2 regions of the Methylosinus sp. genome follow, and region 1 is predicted to be linked to the other one. Evidence: riboswitches for the same ligand, from Rfam matches in the RefSeq annotation. Region 1 holds a riboswitch; the other holds the start of a gene.
The links. Region 1 has a riboswitch for thiamine pyrophosphate ahead of thiC (phosphomethylpyrimidine synthase ThiC). Riboswitches for the same ligand answer to the same signal wherever they lie in the genome.
Positions count from the first base shown of each region.

Region 2: another riboswitch for thiamine pyrophosphate. It lies ahead of VIF40_RS12735 (FAD-dependent oxidoreductase); the one in region 1 lies ahead of thiC (phosphomethylpyrimidine synthase ThiC).

Region 1 is NZ_DATBQF010000077.1:29,899-37,113, reverse strand. It holds gene VIF40_RS19885 (Mrp/NBP35 family ATP-binding protein) at 1-701, shown strand, start outside; gene VIF40_RS19880 (OmpP1/FadL family transporter) at 754-2,082, opposite strand; TPP riboswitch at 2,388-2,489, shown strand; gene thiC (phosphomethylpyrimidine synthase ThiC) at 2,565-4,412, shown strand; gene VIF40_RS19870 (hypothetical protein) at 4,618-4,860, shown strand; gene mog (molybdopterin adenylyltransferase) at 5,273-5,815, shown strand; gene dapB (4-hydroxy-tetrahydrodipicolinate reductase) at 5,928-6,743, shown strand; gene VIF40_RS19855 (2,3-bisphosphoglycerate-dependent phosphoglycerate mutase) at 6,783-7,215, shown strand, end outside.
Region 2 is NZ_DATBQF010000047.1:10,888-18,102, forward strand. It holds gene VIF40_RS12710 (quinoprotein relay system zinc metallohydrolase 2) at 1-617, shown strand, start outside; gene VIF40_RS12715 (quinoprotein dehydrogenase-associated SoxYZ-like carrier) at 794-1,519, shown strand; gene VIF40_RS12720 (thiamine phosphate synthase) at 1,550-2,161, opposite strand; gene VIF40_RS12725 (thiazole synthase) at 2,158-2,958, opposite strand; gene thiS (sulfur carrier protein ThiS) at 2,967-3,164, opposite strand; gene VIF40_RS12735 (FAD-dependent oxidoreductase) at 3,127-4,146, opposite strand; TPP riboswitch at 4,201-4,347, opposite strand; gene VIF40_RS12740 (BolA family protein) at 4,400-4,687, opposite strand; gene VIF40_RS12745 (J domain-containing protein) at 4,793-5,398, shown strand; gene cobS (cobaltochelatase subunit CobS) at 5,457-6,455, shown strand; gene trmD (tRNA (guanosine(37)-N1)-methyltransferase TrmD) at 6,564-7,215, opposite strand, start outside.

The DNA.
Region 1 (7,215 bases):
CGGCGCATGGGTGGCGCGTCGGCCTGCTCGACGCCGACATCTACGGCCCGTCCGCGCCGCGCCTCTTCGGCCTCACCGGCAAGCCGGAGGTCGTCGGCAATAAGATGATCCCGCTCGAGGCCTATGGGATCAAGATCATGTCCATCGGCTTTCTGGTCGAGGAGGATGTGCCCATGGTCTGGCGCGGCCCCATGGTGGCGCAGGCGCTGGGCCAGATGCTCGGCGAGGTCGCCTGGGGCGAGCTCGACGCGCTCGTCGTCGACATGCCGCCCGGGACGGGCGACGCGCAGCTGACCATGGCGCAGCAGGTGCCGCTCGCCGGCGCGGTCGTGGTCTCGACCCCTCAGGATCTGGCGCTGATCGACGCGCGCCGCGGCGTCGCAATGTTCCAGAAAGTGTCGACGCCCATTCTCGGCGTCGTCGAGAATATGAGCTATTTCCTCTGCCCGCATTGCGGTGGCCGCACGGACATCTTCTCCCATGGCGGCGCGCGGCAGGACGCGGAGGCGCTGGGCGTGCCCTTCCTCGGCGAGGTGCCGCTCGATCTCGCCATTCGCCAGACCTCGGACGCCGGCACGCCGGTCGTCGCCTCCGCGCCGGACGGACCCCATGCGGCGATCTACAAGGATCTCGCCGCCAAGGTGAAGAATCTGCTGGAGACGCAGTCGCGCCGGGCGCCGCCCAAGATCGTCATCGGATAATGCGAAAAGGCCGCGGCCGCCGCTTCGGCGCGCCGCGGCCTCGCTCTCGTTCTCAGAGATGGGTCGGGATCAGAGAATTGTCGCCGAGGTCGAATTTATAGGTCCAGCCGACCGAGACCTCGAGGCCGCGCAGCCACAGATTGACGTTGGCGGCCGGATTATAGGCGCCGAAAGGCGTCGCCGCCGTCTGCGGCAGCGCCTCGGGACCGCGCACATTGTTCTTGAAAGCGTAGACGACGGCGAGGTCGAGCGTCGAATTCTTGGTGATGTCGTAGCTGAGGCCGCCGCTGATGTGATGCGCGTTGATGATCGGCGCGAGTATGTTCAGCGTCACCGAATTCGTCGGGATCGGGTTGGTCACATAATGATAGCCGGCGCGCAGCGCAAAGCCCGGCTGCACGCGCCATTCGACGCCGAACGACGCCGAATCGGTGTCCTTCCAGCCGAAGCCGGGGCCGCCCGAGGAGCCGAGCGAGCGCAGCAGCACCGGGAAGCTCGAATTGGAGACAGATCCGACGCCCGAATAGAAGATATGGCGCCAGTCGGCCATGACGGTCAGATCTGGCGTCAGATCATAGGCGACGCCGGCCGTGAGATTGGCCGGAATGTCGAAGCTGCCGCCATCGGCGAAGAGGCCCGAATATTTGCGGAAACGTGTCATGAACATCGGCGTCGAGCCGGCGACGCCGATGCGGAACTGGTCGGTCACGCGCCATTGCAGGCCGAGCCGCACGCCGCCGCCGAACGACCAGTCATAGCCATTGTCGGACAGGCTGTACATATCGGCGGAATAGGGCGAAAAGGATTTGAGACCCTGCAGATTGATCCTCTGCACCGCGATGGTGGGCGCGATGCCGATCGACAGCGCGCCGTATTTGCGCGCATAGCCGACGCTGGTGAAGGCCTGCTCGAGATCGACGCCCGCATAGCCGCCGCCGAAGGGGCCCCCTGACGGCGGGTGAAAATGGCCGAAATCGAAGGAGGTGTTGATGCCGCCGTTGGCGTAGGAGGCCGTGCCCCAGGCCGACTCCGCGTCGATCGGCGCAGAATAGGAGTTATGGGGCACAGGGAAGATCGGCCGCCCGCTGCGGACGTCGCCCGGCGCCAGCACCTTGGGCGCGCCGTCGGTCGAATAGCCGCGCTCCGGAAACAGAGCGGTGACGCCCAGCTGCATCTGCCGGCGCTCGAGATCGACGAGTCCGGCCGGATTGATCGACAGCGACATGGAGTCGCGCGAATCGGCGACGCCGGCGCCGCCCAGCGCCTTCTGACGCGGGCCGTAGCCGATCAGAAAATAGCCGTCCGCGGCGAGTGACGGAGCTGCGAGAGAAATCGTGAGAGCAGCCGCCGAGGCGAGAGTGCGCCAGGAATATCCGTTCATTATCTATCGCCCCGCCCCAGATCGGTCGTCGTTCACACGCCATTTAGAAGCACTCGGCAACCCGGCGGCGTTTGTATCTCACGACTCACTATTGCCCAAGAATCTATCAGAGAATCTAACAGAGCGGGCGGTCCGCGACATCGCTATCGGTCGGACGCCTGTGAATATTTTCGGATCTGTCACGTTTTTGCCACAGCGCTCCGCCGCCGGGCCGTCGATAGCGGGACCGTCGACAGCCACGCTGTCGATTTGCCGGACGGTCGATTGCCGGACTTGCCGCGATCCGGGGCCGCGGATAACATGCGCGCCTTGGCGAGGGGCGCCGCTCCGATGAGGAGCGGCTGAGAAGCACCCATCGAACCTGATCCGGGTAATGCCGGCGCGAGGGAAGGCCAAAGGGACGCGTCGTCCGATGTTGCGGACGGCGTCGGCCGACTCCGTCGCCTGCCGCCCAGCCATCCTCGAGACAAGGGAGCGCGACGATGAACGTGCAGGACAAACGCCCGACGACTCCCCAGAGCGTGACCACCGGCCCGATCGGCGGGTCGCGCAAGCTCTATTCCTCCCCGCGCGGGCGGGAGGATATTCGCGTCGAGGATATTCGAGTCCCGGTGCGCGAGATCGCTCTTCATCCCTCGTCCGGCGACGCGCCGCTGCGCGTCTATGATCCGTCCGGCCCCTATAGCTGCGCGGAATTCGTCCCGGATCTTTCGGCGGGCTTGCCGGCGGCGCGTCGCTGGCTCGAGAGCCGGGCCGGCCTCGAGGCCTACGCCGGCCGCGCCGTGAAGGCGGAGGACAATGGCTTCGTCGGCGAGGATCGGCTGGTTCCGCCCTGTCCCGCTCCGCGCGCCATTCGCCGCGCCGCCGGCTCGGCGCCGGTGACGCAGCTCGAATATGCGCGCGCCGGCGCGATCACGGAAGAGATGATCTATGTCGCGCATCGCGAGAATCTCTGCCGCGAGCGCGCCTTCGCGCAGGCCGCCGAGCGCATAGAGGCGGGCGAGGGATTCGGCGCCGAAATTCCCGCCTATGTGACGCCGGAGTTCGTGCGTCAGGAAGTGGCGTGCGGACGCGCCGTCATTCCCGCCAACATCAATCATCCGGAAGCCGAGCCGATGATCATCGGCCGCAATTTCCTGGTGAAGGTCAACGCCAATATCGGCAATTCGGCCATCACCTCCTCGGTCGCGGAGGAGGTGGAGAAAATGGTGTGGGCGATCCGCTGGGGCGCCGATACGGTGATGGATCTCTCCACCGGACGCAATATTCACAATATTCGCGACTGGATCATCCGCAATGCGCCCGTTCCGATCGGCACGGTGCCGATCTATCAGGCGCTCGAGAAGGTCGGCGGCGACGCGACGAAGCTCGACTGGGAGGTGTTCAAGGACACGCTGATCGAGCAGGCGGAGCAGGGCGTCGATTATTTCACCATTCATGCGGGCGTGCGCCTCGGCCATGTGCCGCTCACCGCCGCGAGAGTCACCGGCATCGTCTCGCGCGGCGGCTCGATCATGGCGCGCTGGTGCCTCTCGCGACACAGCGAGAGCTTCCTCTATGAGCGCTTCGACGAGATCTGCGACATCATGCGCCGCTATGACGTGTCCTTCTCGCTCGGCGACGGATTGCGTCCCGGCTGCATCGCGGACGCCAATGACGCCGCGCAATTCGCCGAGCTCGAGACTCTCGGCGAGTTGACCAAGATCGCCTGGGACAAGGGCTGCCAGGTGATGATCGAAGGCCCCGGCCATGTGCCGATGCACAAGATCAAAGTGAATATGGAGAAGCAGCTGCGCGAATGCGGCGAGGCGCCGTTCTACACGCTCGGGCCGCTCGTCACCGACATCGCGCCGGGCTACGACCACATCACCTCCGGCATCGGCGCCGCCATGATCGGCTGGTTCGGCACGGCGATGCTCTGCTATGTGACGCCCAAGGAGCATCTCGGCCTGCCGGATCGCGAGGATGTGAAGACCGGCGTCATCACTTATCGCATCGCAGCGCACGCTGCCGATCTCGCCAAGGGCCATCCGGCGGCGCAGGAGCGCGACGATGCGATGAGCCGCGCGCGTTTCGACTTCCGTTGGGAGGATCAATTCGACATCGGGCTCGATCCCGATACGGCGCGCCGCTATCACGACGAGACCTTGCCCAAGGAGGCGCATAAGGTCGCGCATTTCTGCTCCATGTGCGGGCCGAAATTCTGCTCCATGCAGATCACGCGCGATCTGCGCGAGGAGGCGGCGGCGCTCGCCGAGCGTGACAAGGGCTTTGCGGAAAAGAGCGCGGAGTTCTTGGAGAAGGGCGCGCAAATCTACGTCGCCGAATGAGGCGGCGGGCTGTTTTTCGCGACCGGTCGGGAAATGCTCCTTTTGCAGTGCAGCGAAGCTCTTCTCCGCATGATTTTCGGGGCGCCGCAAAAATGTCAATTACATTGACAGGCGCAGCGAAAACAGCCTATTTGCCCGCGGGACGATGCGCCCTGTAACAAATAAGGGACAAATGGTCCCACATCCAAAAAGAGGGAAACGGCAAATGAACTTTCGCGCCATTGTGACGGCCGCTGCTCTGTCGCTCGGCATGGTCGGCCCGGTTTTCGCCGGTTGCGACATCAAGGATGAAGACAAGCAGGGCGTCTGCGTCGACAAGTGCTTCTTCGAATATGTCTCCGTCAAGAATCGCTTCTCGGCGACTCCCGAGTCCATCGAGAAGGCCAAGGAGGCTAAGGGCGCCTGCTATCAGAAGTGCGGCTGCGAGCCGGCTTCGGTGAAGGAATAATCCTTCCGGAACGACGCGAGCCCGGCGGGAGTCCCGCTTCCGCGATCGTGACGCCGCCGGGCGCGCGATTTTTCGCGCGCCCAGGGGGCTTCTCATCGAAGAGCCTCCGTCCTGCCGTGTTTGATTTTTGTACAGTCGTGAATTTCGCGCCGTAGCGAATTTCAGGGATCCGCGGCGCGCGCGATCGATCCATCGCCGCTGCGCAAGACGATCTCGATGGACGTAAGACGATCTCGATCGACGAGTCGTTCCAGAGCCGCTCCCGGGCCGCCGACGCAATGTTGAAACGTCGTGCGAGCGAATCGCCCTTGCGCGCCCTATCCTCGATAGCAATACGAGAAGCGCTTCATGCCTGTCGGAGGCGGGCGGAGCTTTCGGTTGTCTCGCGCCTCGGAGCCGCTATTGTGCGCGCATGACACAGAAGCAGGAAGCCGTCATCGGCGTCGTCACCGCCTCCGATCGCGCCAGCGCCGGCGTTTATGAGGATGTCAGCGGACCGGCCATCGCCGCCTATTTCGAGAAGGTGCTGACGAGCCCGTTCCGCATCGAGCGGCGCCTCATTCCCGATGGTTTCGAGAGCGTGCGCGACACGCTCATCGATCTCGCCGACAATATCGGCTGCGATCTCGTCGTCACCACGGGCGGGACAGGGCCTTCGCCGCGCGATCTGACGCCCGAGGCGACGCTCGCCGCCGCGCCGCGCGAATTGCCCGGCTTCGGCGAGCTGATGCGCAAAGTGTCGCTGGCGCAGACGCCGACCGCGATTCTGTCGCGGCAATTGGCCGCTCACCGAGGCAAATGTCTCGTCATCAACCTGCCCGGAAAGCCCGCCGCCATCGAGCTTTGCCTCGACGCGGTGATGCCGGCCGTGCCCTATTGTCTCGATCTCATCGGCGCCGCCTATATAGAGACCGATCCGGCGCGCGTCGCGGCGTTTCGCCCGAAGGGCAAATAGCCACCTGATCGGGTAGGGCGTCTCCCCTTCTCATTCGCGCATCGGGGCTGTATAGACTGGCCGCAGGGCCGTTCTGCGGAGCCCGCGTGCAATCTTTGTGGGGGCAAGGTTGATGAGCGATGTGCGGCTGGTCGTCGTCGGCGCCGCCGGCCGCATGGGCCGGATGCTGATCGCCTCCGCGGGGGAGACGAAAGGCGTCGTGCTGACCGGAGCGGTCGTCTCGGCCCATTCGCCCATCCTCGGGGAGGATGCGGGCCTGCTGGTCGGCCGTCCCGCCAATGGCGTGCGCCTCTGCGCCGATGCGACGGCCGCGCTCGCCGAGGCCGATGTGGCCATCGATTTTTCGACGCCGGCGACGACCGTGGCGCTCGCCGGGCTCGCCGCGGCGGCCGGCGTCGCCCATGTCATCGGCACCACCGGATTGTCGAGCGAGGACATGGCCGCTCTCGCGACGGCCGCCGAGCGCGTTCCCGTCGTGCGCTCCGGCAATATGAGCCTCGGCGTCAATCTTCTCGCCGTTCTGGTGGAGCGCGCCGCGAAGGCGCTCGGCGTCGCCTGGGACATAGAGATCGTCGAGATGCACCATCGCATGAAGGTCGACGCCCCTTCCGGCACGGCGCTGCTGCTGGGCGAGGCGGCCGCGCGGGGGCGGGACGTCGCGCTCGGCGAGCACAGCGCCCGCGCCCGCGACGGGCTCACCGGACCGCGGCGGGAGGGCGACATAGGCTTCGCCTCGCTGCGCGGCGGCACGGTGGTGGGCGAGCATTCGGTGATCTTCGCCGGGGCGGGGGAGCGCATAGAGCTCGCTCATCGCGCCGAGGATCGCGGCATTTTCGCGCGGGGCGCCATCGCCGCCGCTATTTGGACGCGAGGGCGGCCGGCCGGCCTCTATTCTATGGCCGACGTGCTCGGCCTCGCCGGCGCCTGACAGCGCGCCGCATCGTTCGATTCGAGGGACATAGCCTGCATGGACCGTATTCTCGTCCTCCTCCGCCATGGCGAAAGCGAGTGGAACGCCAAGAACCTGTTCACAGGCTGGAAGAACCCCGATCTGACGCCCAAGGGGATCGAGGAGGCGCGGCGCGCCGGACGCGAGCTGAAGCGCATCGATCTGCGCTTCAACATAGGCTTCACCTCGCTGCTGCTGCGCGCGCAGCGCACGCTCGATCTCACCTTTCACGAGCTCGGGCAGAAGGACGTGCCCGTCATCCGCAGCCGTGCGCTCAACGAGCGGCATTACGGCGATCTCTCCGGCCTCAACAAGGACGAGGCGCGCCAGCAATGGGGCGAGGAGCAGGTGCGGTTGTGGCGGCGGTCCTATGACGTCGCGCCGCCCGGCGGAGAGAGCCTCAAGGATACGGTGGCGCGCGTGCTGCCCTTCTATTGCCAGGAGATTTTGC
Region 2 (7,215 bases), on a different contig from region 1:
TTTTCGGGAATATTGCCTTCGCAGGCGCGGGAGCGATCTTCGTCGGGCACAAGAATCTGCCGCGCGCCATGGCGACTCGCGGGCCGCATTATCTCTCTTCTTTTCGCGAGGCGATGGGCGCGCTGGTCGATGATGTGAAACTGGTTCCGCCGAGCCTCACCGTCGAGCGCGAGACGATTCTCGATCTCGGGGGCCGCAAGATCACGCTGAAGGCCTGGCGCACCGCCCATAGCGACGCCGATCTCACCGTGCTCGATCCGCAGAGCGGCACGCTGTTCGCCGGCGATCTCCTGTTCCTGCGCCATGTGCCGATCGTCGACGGAAGCCTGCTCGGCTTCCTCGCCGTCGTCGACGAATTGCGCGCGATCGAGGCGGTCCGGGTCGTCCCCGGCCATGGGCCGGCGGTCGCTCCCTGGCCGCAGGCGCTCGATGCGCAGAAAGCCTATCTCGACCACCTCACCCGCGATTTGCGCGCCGACATCGCCAAGGGCGAGACGCTCGCCGAAGCGGTGCGGACGGCCGGCCGCGAGGAGCGGCCCAATTGGCTGCTCTTCGACGATTATCACAGCCGCAACGCCACGGCCGGTTTCGCCGAGCTCGAATGGGACGCCCCTTGAGCCCCCCGCATAGAGAGAGCTATGATTTCGAAAAAGCCGGAGGAACGCAGATGAGCCCTTGGACCGCGAGCCTTCCGGCTCGCAAGACGCCGCGCGAGAGCGAGCCCGAAGGCTCGCGGTCCGGTCGTCTTCGTCTCGCGACCGCGGCGGCCCTGTGCCTCCTGGCCGGCGCAGCGATGGCCCAGGAGCCCAAGATCGATCCATGGCCCGGCCTCGTCACCGATATATTCCACGACCGCGCGATCACGCCGCATGAGGGCGTGGTGGCGCTCGACGCGCCGAAGCGGGCCGAGGACGCCGCCATCGTGCCGATGACGATCACCCTCCTCGCGCCGGGCTTGCGCGCGGCGACGCTCGTCATCGACGAGAATCCCATGCCCATGGCCGCGGCCTTCTCCTTCGGCGACGGCGCGGGCGTCCAGAAGATCGAGACGCGCGTCAGGGTGAACTCCTACACCAATGTGCATGTCGTCGGCCGGACGGCGGATGACGCGCTGCATTCGGTGGTGAAATTCGTGAAGGCCTCGGGCGGCTGCTCGGCGCCGGCGATCAAGGACCAGGACGAGGCCGACGCCAATCTCGGCAAAATGAAATATCGCGAATTCGCCAGCGAGACCCCCGCGCTGCGCGAGGCGCAGATCATGATCCGCCATCCCAACAATTCCGGGATGCAGATGGACCCGCTCACCCGCGCCTATCTTCCCGCCCATTATGTCGACAAGGTCGAGGTGCGGCAGGGCGACGCGCTGATCTTCTCCATGGAGGGCGGCATATCGCTCTCCGAGGATCCGAGCTTTCGCTTCGTCTACAAGCCCAACGGCGCCAAGACGATCCGCGTCGAGGCGCATGACAATCAGGGCGGCGTGTTCAAGGGCGAGTGGCCCATCGGCAGCGCCTCGTAAGAGACAGCGGACGGCTCTATTCGCCGCTCGCTACTCGCCCCGCGTCGCCTCCACCCATTCGCGTGTCCGCGCCTGCGGATCGGCGGCGCGCAGCACATCGGTGACGACGCAGGCGCTGTCGGCCCCCGCCGCCAGCGCCGCACGGGCGCGCTCCGGCGTCAGGCCGCCGATGGCGACGAGCGGAATCGCGCCGATGCGGCGTTTCCACAGGCTGAGCTTGTCGAGGCCCTGCGGTCCGACAGCCATTTGCTTCAGCAGCGTCGGATAGATCGGCCCCAGCGCGACATAATCGGGGGCGAGCGACAGCCCCCGCTCGAGCTCGGCCTCGTCATGGGTGCTGACGCCGAGCCGCAGTCCATGCGCTCTGATCGCGGCGATGTCGGCGGTGTCGAGATCGCCCTGGCCGAGATGCACGAAGTCGCAGGCGAGATCGATGGCGAGCCGCCAATGATCATTGACGACGAGCTGCGCGCCATGGGCCGCGCAAAGGTCGCGCGCGCGCAAAATCTCTTCGCGCAACGCCGCCTCGTCGCGATCCTTGACGCGCAATTGCACGAGCCGCACGCCCTGCGGCAGCAGACGCGGGAGCCAATCGGCGGCGTCGACGATGAGATAGAAGGGATCGAGCAAAAGCGCGCTCACGCCTCGCATCCGTCGTCGAAGGCGCGGCCGAGCACGGGCGTCGACGGCGCCGCCATGTCGCGCGGCTCCATCAGGCCGGAAAGATGGGCGGCCCGGCCCGCCTCTATGGCGAGCGCGAAGGCCCGCGCCATGACGACGGGATCGCGCGCGCGGGCGACGGCGGTGTTGAGCAGCGCCGCATCGAAACCGAGCTCCATCACGGCGGCGGCCTGCGAAGGCGCGCCGAGGCCGGCGTCGACGATCAGCGGCGTGCCCGGAAAATGCGCGCGCAACGCCCGCAGGCCGAAGAGATTATTGATCCCACGACCCGAGCCTATGGGCGCCGCCCAGGGCATCAGCACGCGGCAGCCGACGTCGAGCAGTCTTTCCGCGACCACGAGATCCTCGGTCGTATAGGGAAAGACGGAAAAACCGTCGTCGCAGAGGATGCGCGCCGCCTCGACCAGGCCGAACACATCGGGTTGGAGCGTGTCCTCCTCGCCGATGACCTCGAGCTTGATCCAGCTCGTGCCGAACAGCTCGCGCGCCATCTGCGCGGTGGCGACGGCCTCCTTGGCCGTGCGACAGCCGGCGGTGTTGGGCAGCACGCGCACGCCGAGCTCGCGAATGAGCCGCCAGAAGCTCTCGCCCGCGCGCGAGCCGCCGGCCTCGCGCCGCAGCGAGACGGTGACGATCTCCACACCGCCGGCGCGGATCGCCTCGGCGAGAATCGCCGGCGAAGGATAACGCGCCGTGCCGAGCAGGAAGCGGGAGGACAGTCTCGCATCATAGACGACGAGGTCGTCGGGCTTGCTCATCCGAATTTTCACCCTCCCTGCCGCGGCGTGACGATCTCGACCGAATCGTCTTCGCACAAAAGCGTCTCGCCGCGGTCCTTGCCGCGCACGAACGCCTGATTCACGGCCGTGGCGATTGTCTGCTCGCCAAAACCCAATTCCTCGATGAGGCGCTCCAGCGTGGGCGCCTCAACCTCGAGCGTCCGCCCATTCACCCTGATCCGCATTCATGACCTCCGGGAAGATCTCGCCCGAAAAGAGAAAACGCGCGACGCGATGCGCCAGCGCCGGCGCCAGCAGAAACCCATGCCGATAGAGCCCGTTGACATAGAGCGTGCGGCCCCGGCGCGCGATGCGCGGCAGATTGTCCGGGAAAGCCGGCCGCACATCCGAGCCCGTCTCGACGATCTCGGCCTCCGCGAAAGCCGGATGAATGGCGAAAGCCGAATTGACCAGCTCGACGATTGAGCGCGCGGTGACGCGGGAGCGCTCCTCATTCTCGATCATCGTCGCGCCGACCATGAACACGCCCTCCCCGCGCGGGACGACATAGACCGGATGGCGCGGATGCAGCATCCGCACGGGGCGGGACAATTCGATCTCCTCGCTGCGCAGCACCAGCATCTCGCCCTTGACGCCGCGCAATTCCGCCAGCGCGTCGCGCGCCGAAAAGCCGCGGCAGTCGACGGTCCAATCCGCCCGCGGCGCGGATTCGGCGCCGAGCCGGATACGGACATTGTCCATTGTCCGAAGCCGCTCGAACAGAGAGCGCATCGCCGCACGCGGCTCGAGATGCGCCTCCTCGCGAAAATAGAGGCCGCCGGAAAAGCGGCCGGCGAGCGCCGGCTCGAGGACGGCGAGGCCCGCTTCGTCCAGCCGCTCGAAACGGTGGGTGCGCCGGGAGAAATCGGCGAGCTCGGCGCGGTCGCGCGGCGGCGCGACGACGAGGCTGCCGGCGATGGTCGCGACGGGAATGTCCTTGGTCCAGAAGCCGAGCGCCTCCTCGCCGAGCACGGCGACGACAGGCTCCGCGCTCTGCAATTCGCACCAGGGCGCGATCATGCCGCCGGCGTAATAGGAGCAGCCGCGCCCCGGCGCCGCGGCTTTTTCGATAAGCTCGACCTCGGCGCCGAAGGGCGCGCCGGCGCGGGCGATCTCGAAAGCCGCGGTCAGGCCGGCGACGCCGGCGCCGATCACGCAGATCAGCATCGAGGCGGCTCGGCGATGCGAGGCGAGCGGCCGAAAGCGCCTCGGCCGAGCGGAAACAGGAGCATGCGACCTCCCTACGCCAGCGCGAACTGGATCAGGTTCGAAGGGTCGCCGAGCCGCTTTTTCTAAAGCTATTCGGCCTCTCAGCCTCTTGCCGCGCGCGATCGGCGCGCCGGCGGCGAGGCTCCCCCGGGCGAGGCCGAGAGTCGCGCAGGAGCGGCGGCGCGTCAAGCGTCGCCGCGCGCCCTACGCCCTATTCCTGCGGGGCGCGGGCGCTGATCGCCAGAGCATGAACGCGGCCGGCCAGCTCCTCGGCGAGCAGAGTGTTGACAATTCTGTGCCGCTCGACCAGCTTCTTGCCGGCGAAAGCCTCGCTCACCACCTCGATGCGAAAATGACTTTCGCCATCCTGATGATGGCCGCCATGACCGGCGTGCTTGTCCGACTCGTCGATCACCTTCAAGGTGAGCGGCGCGAGCCCCTCGGTCAGTTTCGATCTTATGCTCGCCTGGACGGCGCCGATATTGCCTTGTGCGGCCATAGTGGAATCCTCCTCGTCCTCGCCACCCAAGCAAAATTCCCGCCGAATGAAATTGGCGTCGGGTTCCGCTTGCAGCCGGCGGCCAGTCTACCATAATGCAGCGCCATGGATTTGAATTCGCCCCTCTTCGATCGTATCCGCGTGAAGCCCGAGCAGAGGCAGGAGCGCCGCGAGACCCGTTTTCGCTGCGACGCCCCGGGCTGCGAGGCCGAGGGGGCCCATCGCGCGCCGATGGGTCGGCTGCGCGAGGGGCAATATTTCTGCTTCTGCCTGGAGCACGTGCGGGAATACAACAACTCCTACAATTACTTCAACGGCATGAGCGACGAGGACGTCGCCCGCTATCTGAAGGACGCCACCACGGGCCATCGCCCGACCTGGTCGATGGGCGTGAAGCGTGGACAGGCCGCGTTTCGCGAGGACCCGCTGCGGGCCGAGAATTTGGCCGATCCGCTGGGCCTCTACCGGCAGAAGTCGCACCGCGGACGGCCGCAGGCCGAGGCGGCCCCGCGCTTTTCGCCGGTGACGATCAAGGCGCTGAACGCGCTCGGCCTAGACGAGACCGCCGGTGCGGAAGCGATCAAGACGCGCTATAAGGAGCTCGTCAAACGTCACCATCCGGACGCCAATGGCGGAGATCGCTCCTGCGAGGAAAGATTGCGGGAGATCATCCACGCGTACAAGACGCTGCGAGCGGCCAAGCTCGTTTGACGAACAGTCCTGGCCGGCTGTGTGCGTCGCGAGCGCGCGCCGGCGAAACGGAGGATCAATGTTACTCGCAAGCGACAAAGCCGCGGGGGCCGCGCCTCTGCCGGACCTCAAAGTCTCCGTGCGCCAGCTTTTCGGCATCGATTCCGATCTCGAGGTTCCCGCCTATTCCCAGCCGGACGAGCATGTCCCGGACAAGGACCCCGATTATCTCTTCGACCGCGAGACGACGCTCGCCATTCTCGCCGGCTTCGCCCGCAACCGTCGCGTGATGGTGACGGGCTATCACGGCACCGGCAAATCGACCCATATCGAGCAGGTCGCCGCCCGCCTCAACTGGCCCTGCGTGCGCGTCAATCTCGACAGCCATGTCTCGCGCATCGATCTCGTCGGCAAGGACGCGATCGTGCTGAAGGACGGCAAGCAGGTCACGGAGTTCCGCGACGGCATTCTGCCCTGGGCGCTCCAGCACAATATCGCGCTGTGCTTCGACGAATATGACGCCGGCCGCCCGGATGTGATGTTCGTCATTCAGCGCGTGCTCGAGGTCTCCGGCCGGCTGACGCTGCTGGACCAGAATCGCGTCATCCGCCCGCATCCGTCCTTCCGCCTGTTCGCCACCGCCAACACGGTGGGCCTCGGCGACACATCCGGCCTCTATCACGGCACGCAGCAGATCAATCAGGGGCAGATGGACCGCTGGTCGATCGTCGCCACGCTCAATTATCTGCCGCATGACGCCGAGACCAATATCGTGCTCGCCAAGGTCAAGAGCTTCGACAAGACGAAGGAAGGCCGCGACACGATCAACAAAATGGTGCGCGTCGCCGATTTGACCCGCAACGCCTTCATGTCCGGCGATCTCTCGACGGTGATGAGCCCGCGCACGGTCATCACCTGGGCGGAGAATTCGGAGATTTTCGGCGATGTCGGCTTCGCCTTCCGGCTCACCTTCCTGAACAAATGCGACGAGCTCGAGCGTCCGCTGGTCGCCGAGTTCTACCAGCGCTGCTTCGGCAAGGAATTGCCCGAGAGCGCGGTGAATGTGGTGATGTCGTAAGCCTTTGAGCGCAGCCTGCCACCCTCCCCTCGAGGGGGAGGGTCGGCGGGCGATAGCCGGACGGGGTGGGGTTCGAAGACTCGGGGCGCCGCCCCCTCCCGTGCGCTTTCAGCGCTCGGCCTTCCCCCTCGCGGGGGAGGTCGAAGCGCCTTTTCCGGCCCGCGTCTCGCTCGCCCGATCGTCCAGCAAATCCGGCCGCCGCGAGCGCGTGAGCGCGACGGCGCGCTCATGACGCCAGCGCGCGATTTTGGCGTGATCGCCGCAGAGCAGAATGTCGGGAATCGCACGGCCCTCGAAATCGCGCGGCCGCGTATATTGCGGATATTCGAGCAGGCCCGACTCGAAGCTCTCCTCCTCGCCGGACGCGGACTCTCCCATAATGCCCGGCAAAAGCCGCACACAGGCGTCGACGAGCGCCATGGCCGCGATCTCGCCGCCCGAGAGCACATAATCGCCGATCGAGACCTCCTCCAGAGCGCGCGCCTCGATGATGCGCTCGTCCACGCCCTCGAAACGCCCGCAGAGGATCACAGCGCCTTCGCCGGCGACCAGCGCGCGCACGCGCTGCTGCGTGAGCGGCGCGCCGCGCGGGCTCATCAAGAGGCGCGGACGCGCGTCGCCCTGTGGCGCGGCGGCGTCGATCGCGGCGGCGAGAACATCGGCGCGCATGACCATGCCGGGACCGCCGCCGGCGGGCGTGTCATCGACCGCGCGATGACGACCGAGGCCATGCTCGCGAATATTGCGCGCCTCCAGCGCC